DNA from 3 places in the Desulfosarcina ovata subsp. ovata genome. Region 3 is predicted to be linked to each of the others. Evidence: riboswitches for the same ligand, from Rfam matches in the RefSeq annotation. Region 3 holds a riboswitch; each other region holds the start of a gene.
What was found. A riboswitch is a leader RNA that binds a small molecule or an ion and turns the genes downstream of it on or off. The one in region 3 is predicted to bind cobalamin.

Region 1 (4,224 bases), 110 kb from region 3:
AAGGTCATACTCAAGCCATTCATGATCGTGGCAGGAGATCATGCGACCAACGACATGGCCAGTGAAGAAGACGATTCCTGGAAAACCTTGATCGAGGAACAGGGATTGAAAGTCATGCCGGTTTTGAAAGGCCTGGGTTCCAATGACGCCTTTGCCGGAATTTTTGTCGAACATATCCGGGATGCCGCCAAGGATGCGGGCATTGCGCTGAAGTAAGCGCAAGCGCCTGTTCTGCAGAAATAAAAACGGCTCGATAGTCTGGCGGGAAGGGGTGCCCGCGCGATACTTTCGAGCCGTTTTGTTTGTCTATCACTGGCCACCGTAGCGCATAGCGGCAGTTGCGCGCAACTGCCTGAAACTCAAGTTCCTGCAACGTCAATTAAAATAGTGTCGGCGCCAGCCATTCCATTCCTCCCAGCAAAATCAGGGTTAAAAAGAGACAACCGGACCCGATCCGGTCCGTCCGGGAAAAAGAGAATTGATGAATACAATAGAACTTCCCTTTGAATCCCCGGCACAGCATGGACTGGTAGACCCGATCCGCCCTTGCCAGGGCGCGGACCAGCAGCATGCCGAACAGATAGGCATAGGTTTTATAGGTATTTATATTGGATTTGAGGGTGATGCGGGCCGCCAGGAGCAGACCTTCCCGGGTGCATGCCACCGGTCCCAGAAAAAACGCGATGGTTCCCTCGAAGGTAATGGGCAGCACCAGAAAAAGCACGATGTTGAAAATGTTAACAACGGTCAGCCGCCTGGCGACTTCCATCCGGGGAAGCCGGGATATCCACACCAGAATGACGGACATGGCCAGTCCGCTGACCAGGGTGGGAAACTTCAGGGACAGCGCCAAAAGGAATGAAAACAGCGTAGCAAAAACAATCCGCAACCGTGGATCGAGCCGGTGGAGCAGAGAGACTCCCTGAGCAAAGGATTCACTCAACATCGGCGTCTTTACCCGTGATTCAGGCTTTTTTTCGCCGATAATTGAAATAGGTCCCAATGCCCACCAGAACGAAGATATAACCAATGCCGCCGGCGATATCCTTAACGTTTGACCCGGTATTCTCTTTTACCGACAGTTTGCGGATAATGCGACGCAGCTTATTATCCAGGGACTTTTCCACGATCGCCTGAATTTCCTGTGCGCTAAGACCCGAAACCATTTGCGAATCAGCAGGTGCGGTTTTAGCCGCTTCGGTTGACGGTAACGCCGTCGGGGCGTCGCGTATCCTTTGCCGGGAAGGCGGCTGCCACCTCCTCCAGGGGGATAACGACCTTTTTGAGAAATCCAATACAGAATGCAGTGATAATGCCCTCGATGATCATTACGGGAAGGTGGGCGGTCACCACCAGGGCGGCGACTTCAAAAAAGCTCTCTTCCGTAAAAAGCAGGGAAAGTGCGACCATAAGTGACGTCAGAAGCACCGAAAGTGCCCCGCAGGCAAAGGCCCCGACAATGGCGAGTCCGGTGTCCTTCTGCACCAGCCGACCGAACAGGTATTAGCACAACACGGCCGGGCCGGCCACATTCAGGGTGTTTACTCCGAGAACGGTAATCCCCCCGAACTGAAAAAGCATGGCTTGCAGGGCCAGCCCCACGAGGATGGCTGCAAAGGCCCCCCATCCAAGCATCAGCCCCACAATACCGCTGAGCAACAGATGGACGCTGGACGGGCCGATGGGAACGTGGATCAGGGAGGCCAAGAAAAAGGTTGCCGACAGAATCCCCGCCTGGGCAACGTGCTCATAGTCCATTTTTTTTAATCCGATGGCAGTGCCTGACACTGTGAGGACGCCGCTGCCGATGAGAACCGGTGCTGAAATAACACCCTCTGATATGTGCATGATGCGTGCTCCTTTTAAATTTGCTTTTGAATTGTCAACTAAAAATAGGGACTCTGATTCGACTGTCCTGACACAAATTGGAATGGCCCTTGACAATTAGAAGTATTTGTACATAATGACTTTCTCATATAAGGTGCGCCACGGCGCTTAAAAGGGAATTCCGTGAGAATCGGAAGCGGACCCGCCGCTGTAATCCCGGCCCCTTTGTCGAGGGAACCTTTACAATACCGGCAGCCTCATATTTGTGCCCGCGAAGGAAGAAGATGGCTATCCACACCGTCGCCTTCAACGGCTCTTTGGACACGATATTGGTCACCGGTGAAACGCCACTGCTCTCGATCGGGGGGTGGGAAGGTTATTGTAAAGGCGGGAGAGCCAGAAGACCTGCCAAAAAAACTGTTTTCGCATAGGGTAAGTGCGAAAAGTAATTAAGAAGCCTAAAACGGGGCTTTTCTATCACATGCCAGATAGAAAGGTCCCGTTTCTTTTTTGCATGGCGGTTACAAGTGGATAAGTTACTGAAGGAGATAAGCATGAAAAAAATAACCGTTATTACCGTTATCGTTCTATCGGTGTTCTTTTTTATTTTGGCCACCCAAAAAAAACAAACGGAAGAAACGGATCGCGATGTTCTAACGATCGCAACGGGTCGGGATGCTACCCGCACCGGCGATTATTCCCCCTACGGCATGTGGGAACCGGCGGCGCTTATCTATGAAACACTGGTGAACCTGGATGCCGCGTGCAACCCGGTACCCTGCCTGGCCGAGTCGTGGACGGTCTCGGAAGACGGAAAGAGCTATGTGTTTTACTTGAGAAAAGGGGTCTCCTTTCACGACGGCACCCCCTTCGATGCCGCGGCGGTCAGGGCAAATGTAGAGAAACTCAAAAGCGGGAACTGGTCGAACGTCGTACGCGTTTTACAAAGCGTGAACGTCATTGACGCGCACACGGTCGAACTGGTCCTCAAACGGCCCCACCCCACCTTGTTTACCTTGCTGGCCAGTTCAACCAACGCCATCGTTGCGCCGGCCAGCATAAAGGCCGGCCCATCAACAGGCCCATCCCCCGCGATGAAGATGCCCAGGCCGAAAGCCGGATCTGAGAACAGCCCGGCCATGGCCATGATGAAGAAGTCCGTTGCGACCGACAAGTCGGCATCTCCTGGTTATGTCGTTGCCTGGCCGGTGGGGACCGGGCCGTATATCTGGGATGGGGAGCGGCATCTGAAAAATCGATGCTTCAGTGTGGTGCGCAACGACGTCTACTGGCAGGGGACGCCGCGATTCAGCCGGATTGACTGGCAGGTTGTTCCGGACGCCGCAGCGCGGGCGATCGCGCTGGAGTCGGGAAAAGTGGACCTTACCGGCGAAACACCCAACAGCACCCTCAGTGCCGAGAACATCAAGTTGTTGAAGAATAATGAGAAGATCAAGGTAACGATGGCCGACAACTGGGGCACACGCCTGATGATTGTGAACCACACCCGGCCGCCTTTTGACGATCCCCAGATCAGAAGTGCCTTGAAGTACGCCATTGATGTCAAGGCGATTCAGAAACTGTTGGGCGATACGGTTACGATCTGTCCCGGCCCCTTGGGCCCCACATCCCCCCTGACCGACCCCTCTTTGAAGCTGTACGACTATGACGTGCAAAAGGCGCGAGCCATTCTGGACGCCAAAAACATCATCGATACAAACGGTGACGGGATTCGGGAATATGGCGGCCGGGAGTTGCATCTGTCCATCCTGTCCGGAAAGGTGCCCACGGTTAGCGTGCTGATGCGGGAATTTTTCCGGGACATCGGCATCGATCTGACGATCGATCAGAAAGAAACGGGCAGTACCTTTCAAATTCTGGCCCAGATGCAGTTCGATATCGCCACCCACAGCAACATTCCCTCTTTCTACCTCAATCTCAGCCAGCAGTTCTCGAACAAGGGCGGACGGTGGTCCCTTCATATCGACGATCCGGCGCTGGAGGACGCGATCCAGAAGTATAATCAGAGCACCGATTGGAATACTTACAAAGCCTGTTCATTTGAAATCCAGCGACGCGTGCATGCCAAACAGATCATTCTTTTTGCCGTCAACGAGCAAAAAGTGGCTGCGTATCGTAAGGATCTCGGTGAGTTCGTGTTTCCGCCCGAAGAGTGGGTGGGGGCGGATCAAAATCTCTGGAACATGAAGAAGATCTGATCCATGGCCGGCTTTTTCCTCAAACGATTCGCCAATGCCGTGCTGGTTCTGGTTGGGGTGGTAACGCTCACCTTTTGTCTCATGCGCTTTACCGACGGGGACCCGGCAACCATTATCGCCCTGGACAAATACGGATCAACCCTGATTTCAAACACGGTGATCGACCGGTTGGCCGCCG
Region 2 (4,224 bases), 3.3 Mb from region 3:
CAAACGTCTGACCAGTAACAAATCCGAGAGGATGTCGATATAGTTGCTCACGGTTTTGCCATCAATTTCAAGGTTTGCACCCAGCTTTGAATAGTTAACCGGTTCGCCCTGCAGATGGGCCAGCATAGTCCACAGGCGGCGCATCCTGATCGCTGGTACACGATAACCCAATTGTGGAAGATCCCGCTCAAGATAGGTGCGAATCAAATCCTCAAGCCAATCCATGGCAATATTGTCGTCAGCGGCCAGGTAGCTTTCGGGAAAGCCGCCTCTTACCCAGAGCTTGTGTATTGTTTGGCTTTGGTGGCCGGTCTCGATGACGTTCAGGCCGCCCATGTAGATGTAACTGATTCGACCGGCAAGGCTTTCGGACGTTTGCCGCATCAAATCCATGGAGGCTGAGCCAAGGAAAAGAAATTGCCCGGATTTACGTCCCTGCTCCCTATTTTTATCAATAAGGCCCCGCAACACCGGAAATAGGTCCGGTGCACGTTGTATTTCATCCAGTATGACTAGTTTATCACTGTGGCCGCGTAAAAAAATGGCGGGATCCCTGAGTTTGAGCAGATCTTCCGGTGCTTCCAGGTCGAGGTAGACGGAATCCAGCCCCTTTGCAATAGTTTTGGCAAGTGTGGTCTTACCCACCTGACGAGCGCCAAGCAATGCGACCGCCGGCACCTGCGCGATTTTTTTCTTTATTTCGTTGGTAATCCATCGGGGAATCATACCTTGCATTTTAGGATGCTTGCTACAAAATTACAAGGTATATAATGAGGGTGGATTATAAAATGGCCTTTGCGATGACTTTATTGCTCCTCTCGCATTCAACAGCGGAGAAGTCGCCGAAACGATGAAGCGTGTCGGTTTTTCCTCCGTGGACGTGGAGAGTTCTGTCGTCGGGATACCCATGATGCTCATGGAGCTGGACATCGCCAGAAAAAGGATTGACATCGTACCATATGAGATGTTTTAAATATTTTCAATTTGTTAATTTGCAGGCGTTCGCAAGAACCTAAGAGCCTGTTTGAGAAGTCTGGATCAGGCTCGATAACAAGGCGGAAAGTGGCTCAAAAGCGGAGCATATATATAATATGTGAGCATTTTGAGACACTTCCCAACGCCGTTAGCGGGCCTTAGACGGATTTATCAAACAGGCTCTAAGAGGGAATCCCGTTAAAGTCGGGAGCGGACCTGCCGCTGTAACACATATGCTTTGAATGGTTCAAAGCGGGCATCTCGGCAATTCGTGTCACTGTTCGACATTGTGAATGGGAAGACCGTCGGGATGGATGTGAAGCCAGAAGACCTGCCTGCTGATTGGTTTGGAATCGCTCCCGGGTAGGGAGTAGATGAAAACTCATCGTTGCACCGTCAGGGATTGAATACGGTATCCCCGTTTCCACTGTGGAAGCGGGGATTTTTATTTCGAGGACATGTCATTATGCACCAAATTACCATAAAGGCGATAAACGGCTATGAAATGAACCTGCCCGGCGATACCTGTGCCGATTTCACGAGGCACGGTGAAGCATGCTGGCAAATCCCGGAGATGATCGGCACGGGTATTTTCAAACAAATTGAATTCCGTTCTGGATTTTATCTGTTTATCGCTGACTACCAGGTGAAACAGCACTGTGAATGGGATATCGTCTTCAACCGATCTGGGTTTGGAATCGAATTTTGCGTATCCGGCCAAATGCAAGGCCGGTATACGGGGATGGACCTATCAGTGCTATTACGCGAAGGTCACAGTCCGCTTTGTTATTTCCCTTGCCTGTCCGTCACTGGGGAGGACATCAAGGATACACGCAGATTCTCTTTTTCGATCATCATTGAACCCAAAGTATTTAATACCCTGGTGGGTGGCGATTGCAAACATTTTCCCATGGCATTCAGATCAATTGTGGATGGGACCAGAGAATATAGCTATTACCAGCCCGGCGAAATCACGCCGGAAATCCTCTCCACCCTTGAATCCATTCTTCGCTGCCCGTTAACCGGACCTACCCGCCGGTTGTTTCTTGAGAGCAGGATACTGGACTTGATTGCCCGCCGGTTACAGCAACTTGATGAATGTTCAAATACTTACCCGGATGACGGTGGGATCACCTTGTCGGATGTAGAGAAAATACATCAGGCGGCATCGCTCCTGGCCAAAGATATGAAAAATCCGCCAACGTTATTTAACCTTGCCAGATCCGTGGGGATATCCCACGCCAAAATGAACCGGGGGTTTCATCAAGTGTTCGATACCACTGTTTTTGGGTATCTGAGAAAAATACGACTGCAACAGGCAAAGCAACTGCTGGAAAACCATCAGATGAATGTTACGGAAGCAGCGTTCGGGGTCGGATACAACAGCCTGTCCTCCTTTTCCAGAGCTTTTTTCAAACAATTCGGCAAAAATCCCCATAGGTTCATCCGAAATAGATTTGCAGGTAGATTGACCAATTCAAAACCATCCTCCTGACAAAAATAATACATCCCGGACATCCATACGAGAAATGTACGCGAAGCAGACTTCAATGCTTTCCGGTTTTATTCACCGAGCCCTCCCCTTTGTTCATTTCGAACAAAAAAAAGATCAAATGGGATTCGCACGGAAATCCATTTTAATGTAAGAGCACGACGATATCTCAATCGTTAACCATCGGCCTTGTAAGGCCATGAAAACAAGCCGGTTTGGTGCTTCGCTGCTAATAATATCCCAAGAGACTTAGAATTGAGTTGTGTCCGGTTTCTTTGTTTGGTCTGTGAATCTTGCCGTTATTATTTGTCGATGAACAGGAGAGCGTATGAAAAACCAGTGTGGTTGGGCCGTTACAGGTTTTCTGATGGTTTGCTGTATCGCCATGTCGGCTGGAGCCGAGGAGCAGAAGTATATGACGTTGGGAACCATGACGGTTACGGCTCAGAAGCAGGAGGAAAACGTTCAGGACGTGCCGATGTGCATAACGGTGTTCAGCGATCAAGATATTGATGATAAAAAAATCAAATCAATCAGCGAAATAGCCGATTTTGTCCCCAATTTTATGGTTTTCAATGAAGGTGGACCAGGCATCAATTCACCATCCATGCGCGGTATTCATGCACCCCATCTCTCCTATACGACGTCGGTGGGACTTTTCATCGACGGCATCCCTATCTTATCAACTTTTGGATATGAAGATGCACTGCTATATGTAGAGCGTGTGGAAGTACTCAGGGGACCGCAGGGCACCCTGTATGGGAAAAACACCCAAGCCGGCGTCGTCAATATTATCACATCGCAGCCCAACAACCAACTCACTGGAAAAATCAGCGCTGAATTGGGGCGCCTGCTTTCCGGTGAAACAGGAGATAAACTAAAAAAAGAAATTTCGTTCAATGTGAGTGGCCCGATACAAAAAGATAGCCTTTTTATAGGCCTGGCCGGGCAATTTTATCAAAGAGATGGATATATTGAAAACACCATTACCGGCGATACGGTAGATGACAGAGAACACTGGTTGGGAAAGGCTCATCTTCGATGGACGCCGACGGATCAACTGGATATTTCATTGATTGCTTCGATGCTTGAACACGACGATGGGGGAGCAAATATAACCCTGGGAGAATACGGAGCCGCGACATACGGGATTTCCGTTCCAGGGGATCGCAAAGTTACCTCCAACCTAGAAGGCAATTATAAACCACGTGAAAATTCGCAAGCACTGAAAATCAACTATGATTTTAGTGAGTTGTGGACATTAACATCGATTACCACAAGAAGGTCGTACAATGACGAAGCCGTGGACGATTTTGATTATACCGGCGAGACATTATCACATATCTATAAAGATGACCAATTAAGAACCACGGCACAGGAATTCAGACTGAACTATGCCTCAGAGCAGTTAACATGGCTGCTCGGCCTGTATTATGACAATGACTATAAACATAAAAAAAGGGAGACCATATCTAGTTATTCAAGCATGAACAGTTCTACTGATCGGGAGATCGATGGGGACACCTATGCAGCCTTTGTCCATGTTACTTATGGATTGGCCCCTCACATCAATTTGATTGCCGGCTTGCGATATGAACAGCAGGATCAGGAATTTGAAGATAATCTTAACGATAAACAATTAGATGATTCCTGGGATGCATTCACACCTAAGATAGGTGTGGAATACCATTTTACATCCGATGTTTTGACCTATGCAACCGTGTCAAAAGGATATCGTTCCGGTGGATTCAATGCGC
Region 3 (4,224 bases):
GCATCCCGGCGCTGGGCATCGTTTTCGACTGCTGCACCAAACCCAGTCATGATCTTGGCCGGCAGGGCCATTTCGATCGGATGTTTGCTGAAATGCGGGACTACCTGCGCTCCAACGGCGTCCGAAGGGTGCTGACTGCCTGCCCCAATTGCCACAAAATTTTTAAGCAGTACGGCAACGGGTTGGCGGTGGAAACCGTCTATGAAATTTTAAGCCGGGGAGAACTTCCCGCCGCTGCCCGAGGGGATGGCGAACTGGCCATCCACGATCCCTGCCCGCTTCGCAGGGAATCCGCCGTTCAGGACAGCGTGCGTACCATCCTGAGGCGAATGGGACTCACCGTGACTGAGATGAAACATCGCCGTGGCCGCACCCTCTGCTGTGGCGAAGGCGGCAGTGTGGGGTTCATGCGTCCGGAACTGGCCCGGAACTGGAGGCGAATCCGCAGCCGGGAAGCGCAAGGCCGCAAGCTGGTCACGTATTGTGCCGGTTGCGCCGGGTTTTTAAATCGCAAGACCCCGACCGTGCATCTCGCCGACGTGCTTTTTTTTCCTGAAAAGGCGCTCAACGGGAGTATGCGGGGGGCCGGCAGTCCGCTGACCTACATCAACCGTCTGATACTCAAGCGGCGCTTTAAAAAGAGTCTTGCCGCCGCCACCCAGCGGGCGGGCAGGAATCCTAGCTGACCATGCGTCCTTTTCAGACCACAGGAGTATGAATCGCAATGGCGAAACGGTTTGCAGGTATCGACATCGGATCGCGCACCATCGAACTGGTGGTGGTCGATGAGGCCGATGAAATTTTAGAGAGCCACCAGGCCGACACCGGTTTCGACCCCATGGCCGAGGCCAAGAAAATGATCGCGGGAGTGGCTTTCGACCGCATCATGGCCACCGGCTATGGCCGCAACCTGTTCGAGATATCCTTTGATGCGTCAACAGTGACGGAAATCAAGGCCCACGCCCGGGGCGCCCGTGCGCTGTTTCCCGACGTTCGAGCGGTTATCGACATCGGTGGGCAGGACAGCAAAGCCATTGCCATGCTGGATAACGGCCGGGTGAAGAAATTCGAGATGAACGACCGCTGTGCCGCCGGCACCGGAAAATTTCTGGAGATCATGGCCCGCACCCTGGGATTTGCCATCGACGATTTCGGCCGCGAAGCGCTGCTGGCGGAAAAGGGCCTCAACATCTCCAGCATGTGCACGGTTTTTGCCGAATCCGAAGTGACCTCCCTGATTGCCAAGGGGGAGAACCGCCGGGAGATTGCCCGGGGATTGCACGCCAGCGTCATCCGCCGGGCAGCCGGCATGATCAACCGTGTTTCCACGGAAGGGGATATCGCCTTTACCGGCGGCGTGGCCAACAACCCTTGTATGCACAAACTGCTGGAAGAAAAGCTGGGGCGCACCATTCGGCTGCCGGACGATCCCCAACGGGTGGGTGCGCTGGGTGCGGCACTGCTGGCCAAGGAGACGGCATAGTAAAAGAAGAGCAAATACGCTTGACTTTTCGCTTCTTGTTATGTAGTCGGAAAATCAAAATTTATCTGGTGCCGTTGGCTTAATAGGGAATTCCGTGCGATTCGGAAACGGGCCCGCCGCTGTGATCGGTGACAAATGCTGCACAATGCCACTGTTGATATAACGGGAAGGCGCAGCATGAGGATGATCTGAGAGTCAGAAGACCTACCTGATAAAACGTTGAGCAACCGTGTATGGCAATGCCGGTTACTCAGGATCTATCTGGATAAAAAAGGGATATCCCTGGATCGTAACCTGTTTGCGATTCAGGGATTTTTTATTTTTTATATGCAGAAATGTGAGGCCGAAAAAAAAACGGAAATATCGCAAGATGATCCCCTTGATTCCCAAACTATGGGAAAAGGCTGCGTTGAGCAATGCCTGAGAATTTCACAATGTCTCGGTGAAGGGACGATGAAGGCGTATCACTTCAAAAGTGGAATTCACGTATTTATTAATAATTATAATATATTTCATAAGGTTAAAATCGAGCACGGCGGTGATTGCCCCACATACGGTTTCAGTTTCTGGCTTTCCGGAACTACAAAATTAGATCTGTATTGCTTAAAAAAAAGTTTGGTCTTTAAGAATAGGGAAAGCGGATTTTTCTATTTTCCAAGCCGCGAAGGCTTTTTTGAAGACATGCCCGGAACCCGGATAAATAACATTGTCGTATTGATAGATCCCTATTCCTTAGGTGCCTTGATGGAAGAGGAGTTGTACAATATCCTCATTAACTTAAAAGTCCCTTTAAGAGACAATGGGAGTATAAGCGAACCGTTTGATTGCACGGATAGTATCACCCCTTCTATGCACATGATCTTGCAACAAATCATTCATTGCCCTTATCAAGGGGCAGGCCATCGAATTTTTATCGAGGCCAAGGCAATGGAGTTGATTGCGTGCAAGCTTGACCAGCTTAACCCGAGCATACGCAAACAAGAAAAGACCGCTCGATTAAAATCCTGTGACATTGACAGAATACATTACGCAGGGGAATTGTTGGTAAAAAACCTTCAATCCCCTCCGAATATAATTGAACTATCTAAGGCAATAGGTGTCTCTCGTACAAAATTGTATCATGATTTCAATCTGTTCTACGGCACAACACCTACGGAATATCTTCGATTCAAGCGTATAGAAAAGGCCAAAAGGATGGTTCAGAATAAAAATTTGAGCTTGACTCAAATTGCCTATTCCCTTGGCTATTCAAACTCCAGCCATTTTGCAAAAGCGTTCAGGGAACATTTTGGCATGCCTCCCAGCCGGTATCGTCAAAATGAACGATGATGACAAAAAAAATGGACCTGTATGGTAGCCCTCCTTTTTTTTTATGCCTATAGATACCTCCACGATTGTCTATAACCAACCGGTTTAAAACAATAAACGCAACTAACTTACCATCATCATGGGCAATGAGGATTGGAGCTGCCCCATCAGTCTTCAAACCGGCACCAAGGAGGAATCTGTGACTTTTCAATCGATTAAGCTCAGTATACTTTGCATTCTTTCTGTAAGCTTGGCATTTTCAATACTCACAAAGGAGGTGAATGCCGATGAGAATGAAAGCTATCGCCTTGATGAAATAACGGTTACGGCAAATAAACATGAGGAGAAAATTCAAGAAATTCCCGCATCCATAAGCGTATTTACGGCAATAGATCTTGAGGATGCCAATATAACGACCCTATCGGATCTCCTGAATTTAGTTCCCAACCTTAAGGCAAACGACAACAACGGCATTAGAGACATTAGTTTCAGAGGATTGGGCAGCAGCAGATATACATTTAAGAACCCTGTAACCATCTATATAGACGGCGTCCCCAGTGACAAGGTGTTGTTTACGGACATTGATTTTAACAACGTGGAAAGAGTGGGTGCAATCCCATTTAGGGGCAAGCTTCAAATGTTCCTCGATTCAGTTGTAGCAAGTGTTCCAGCATATTATCCCAACGCCCGCAAAGTAATGTGCTCCTGAGAAAAAGCATGACCTCAGCGGTCTCACGCTTCCAAAAAATACCCGGCGCTTTCAACCGAAGATTGATCACGCGACGTATCGCGCTTTCAACACAACCGCTGCCGGTCGGCAGATTTAATAACCGAAAGGCCGCATACTGCATGCGGCGGAGATTTTTCACAAAGTAATTGTTGAACTTGTTCAATGCTTTCTTTAGCTTCGACGGATACGTGATGTACTGACGAATCTGATTTCGGATTTCCATCAAATTTCCTTGCCATAACAGGTCCTTCCAATTCTTGAGAATCGCCGTTCGCTCTTTGGCTTCAAGGGTTTTGGGAAGATGATCCGCGACAATATGCAAATTCTGTTTGGCATGGGTATAGTCGATCACTTGGAAACACGTCTTGGCTTCAAGCTTTTCTGCCAGTGAGGAAAATCGTTTCCAATATCTGCGATCGCCATCCGCGCAGAAAATTACTCCGTCGGCCTGGTCAACGCCGATTTGACGAAGATAATCTTCCAATAATTCAAACGCACCGTTGATGTCGGCCATCGTGGCATCGTAAAGCGGGGCAATTTCCTTGATCGGATTTGCCTGGGCGTCGAGCCATTGAATAACGATTTGTGTCGGCTCCCGCCAGTCGGAATAATATCCTCTCCGTTTTTGATGGGAAGCCAACCGCCCCTTTTTGGTCCGGCGTTCACGAAGGCGGCCACCATCAATGCACACGAACAAAACGCG

Region 1: another riboswitch for cobalamin. It lies ahead of GN112_RS14195 (ABC transporter substrate-binding protein); the one in region 3 lies ahead of GN112_RS13750 (helix-turn-helix domain-containing protein).
Region 2: another riboswitch for cobalamin. It lies ahead of GN112_RS28220 (helix-turn-helix domain-containing protein); the one in region 3 lies ahead of GN112_RS13750 (helix-turn-helix domain-containing protein).

What each region holds. Positions count from the first base shown of each region.
Region 1 is NZ_AP021879.1:3,210,325-3,214,548, reverse strand. Features, by position in the region: gene GN112_RS14215 (sirohydrochlorin cobaltochelatase) at 1-216, shown strand, start outside; gene GN112_RS14210 (energy-coupling factor transporter transmembrane component T family protein) at 380-946, opposite strand; gene GN112_RS14205 (HI_1622 family ECF transport-associated protein) at 966-1,127, opposite strand; partial or broken gene cbiM (cobalt transporter CbiM) at 1,189-1,848, opposite strand; cobalamin riboswitch at 1,963-2,254, shown strand; gene GN112_RS14195 (ABC transporter substrate-binding protein) at 2,382-4,046, shown strand; gene GN112_RS14190 (ABC transporter permease) at 4,050-4,224, shown strand, end outside.
Region 2 is NZ_AP021879.1:6,440,757-6,444,980, reverse strand. Features, by position in the region: gene GN112_RS28225 (ATP-binding protein) at 1-735, opposite strand, end outside; gene GN112_RS34945 (hypothetical protein) at 851-973, shown strand; cobalamin riboswitch at 1,112-1,328, shown strand; gene GN112_RS28220 (helix-turn-helix domain-containing protein) at 1,442-2,470, shown strand; gene GN112_RS28215 (TonB-dependent receptor) at 2,796-4,224, shown strand, end outside.
Region 3 is NZ_AP021879.1:3,101,422-3,105,645, reverse strand. Features, by position in the region: gene GN112_RS13760 ((Fe-S)-binding protein) at 1-686, shown strand, start outside; gene GN112_RS13755 (acyl-CoA dehydratase activase) at 725-1,483, shown strand; cobalamin riboswitch at 1,533-1,709, shown strand; gene GN112_RS13750 (helix-turn-helix domain-containing protein) at 1,703-2,812, shown strand; gene GN112_RS13745 (TonB-dependent receptor plug domain-containing protein) at 2,991-3,500, shown strand; gene GN112_RS13740 (hypothetical protein) at 3,412-4,224, opposite strand, start outside.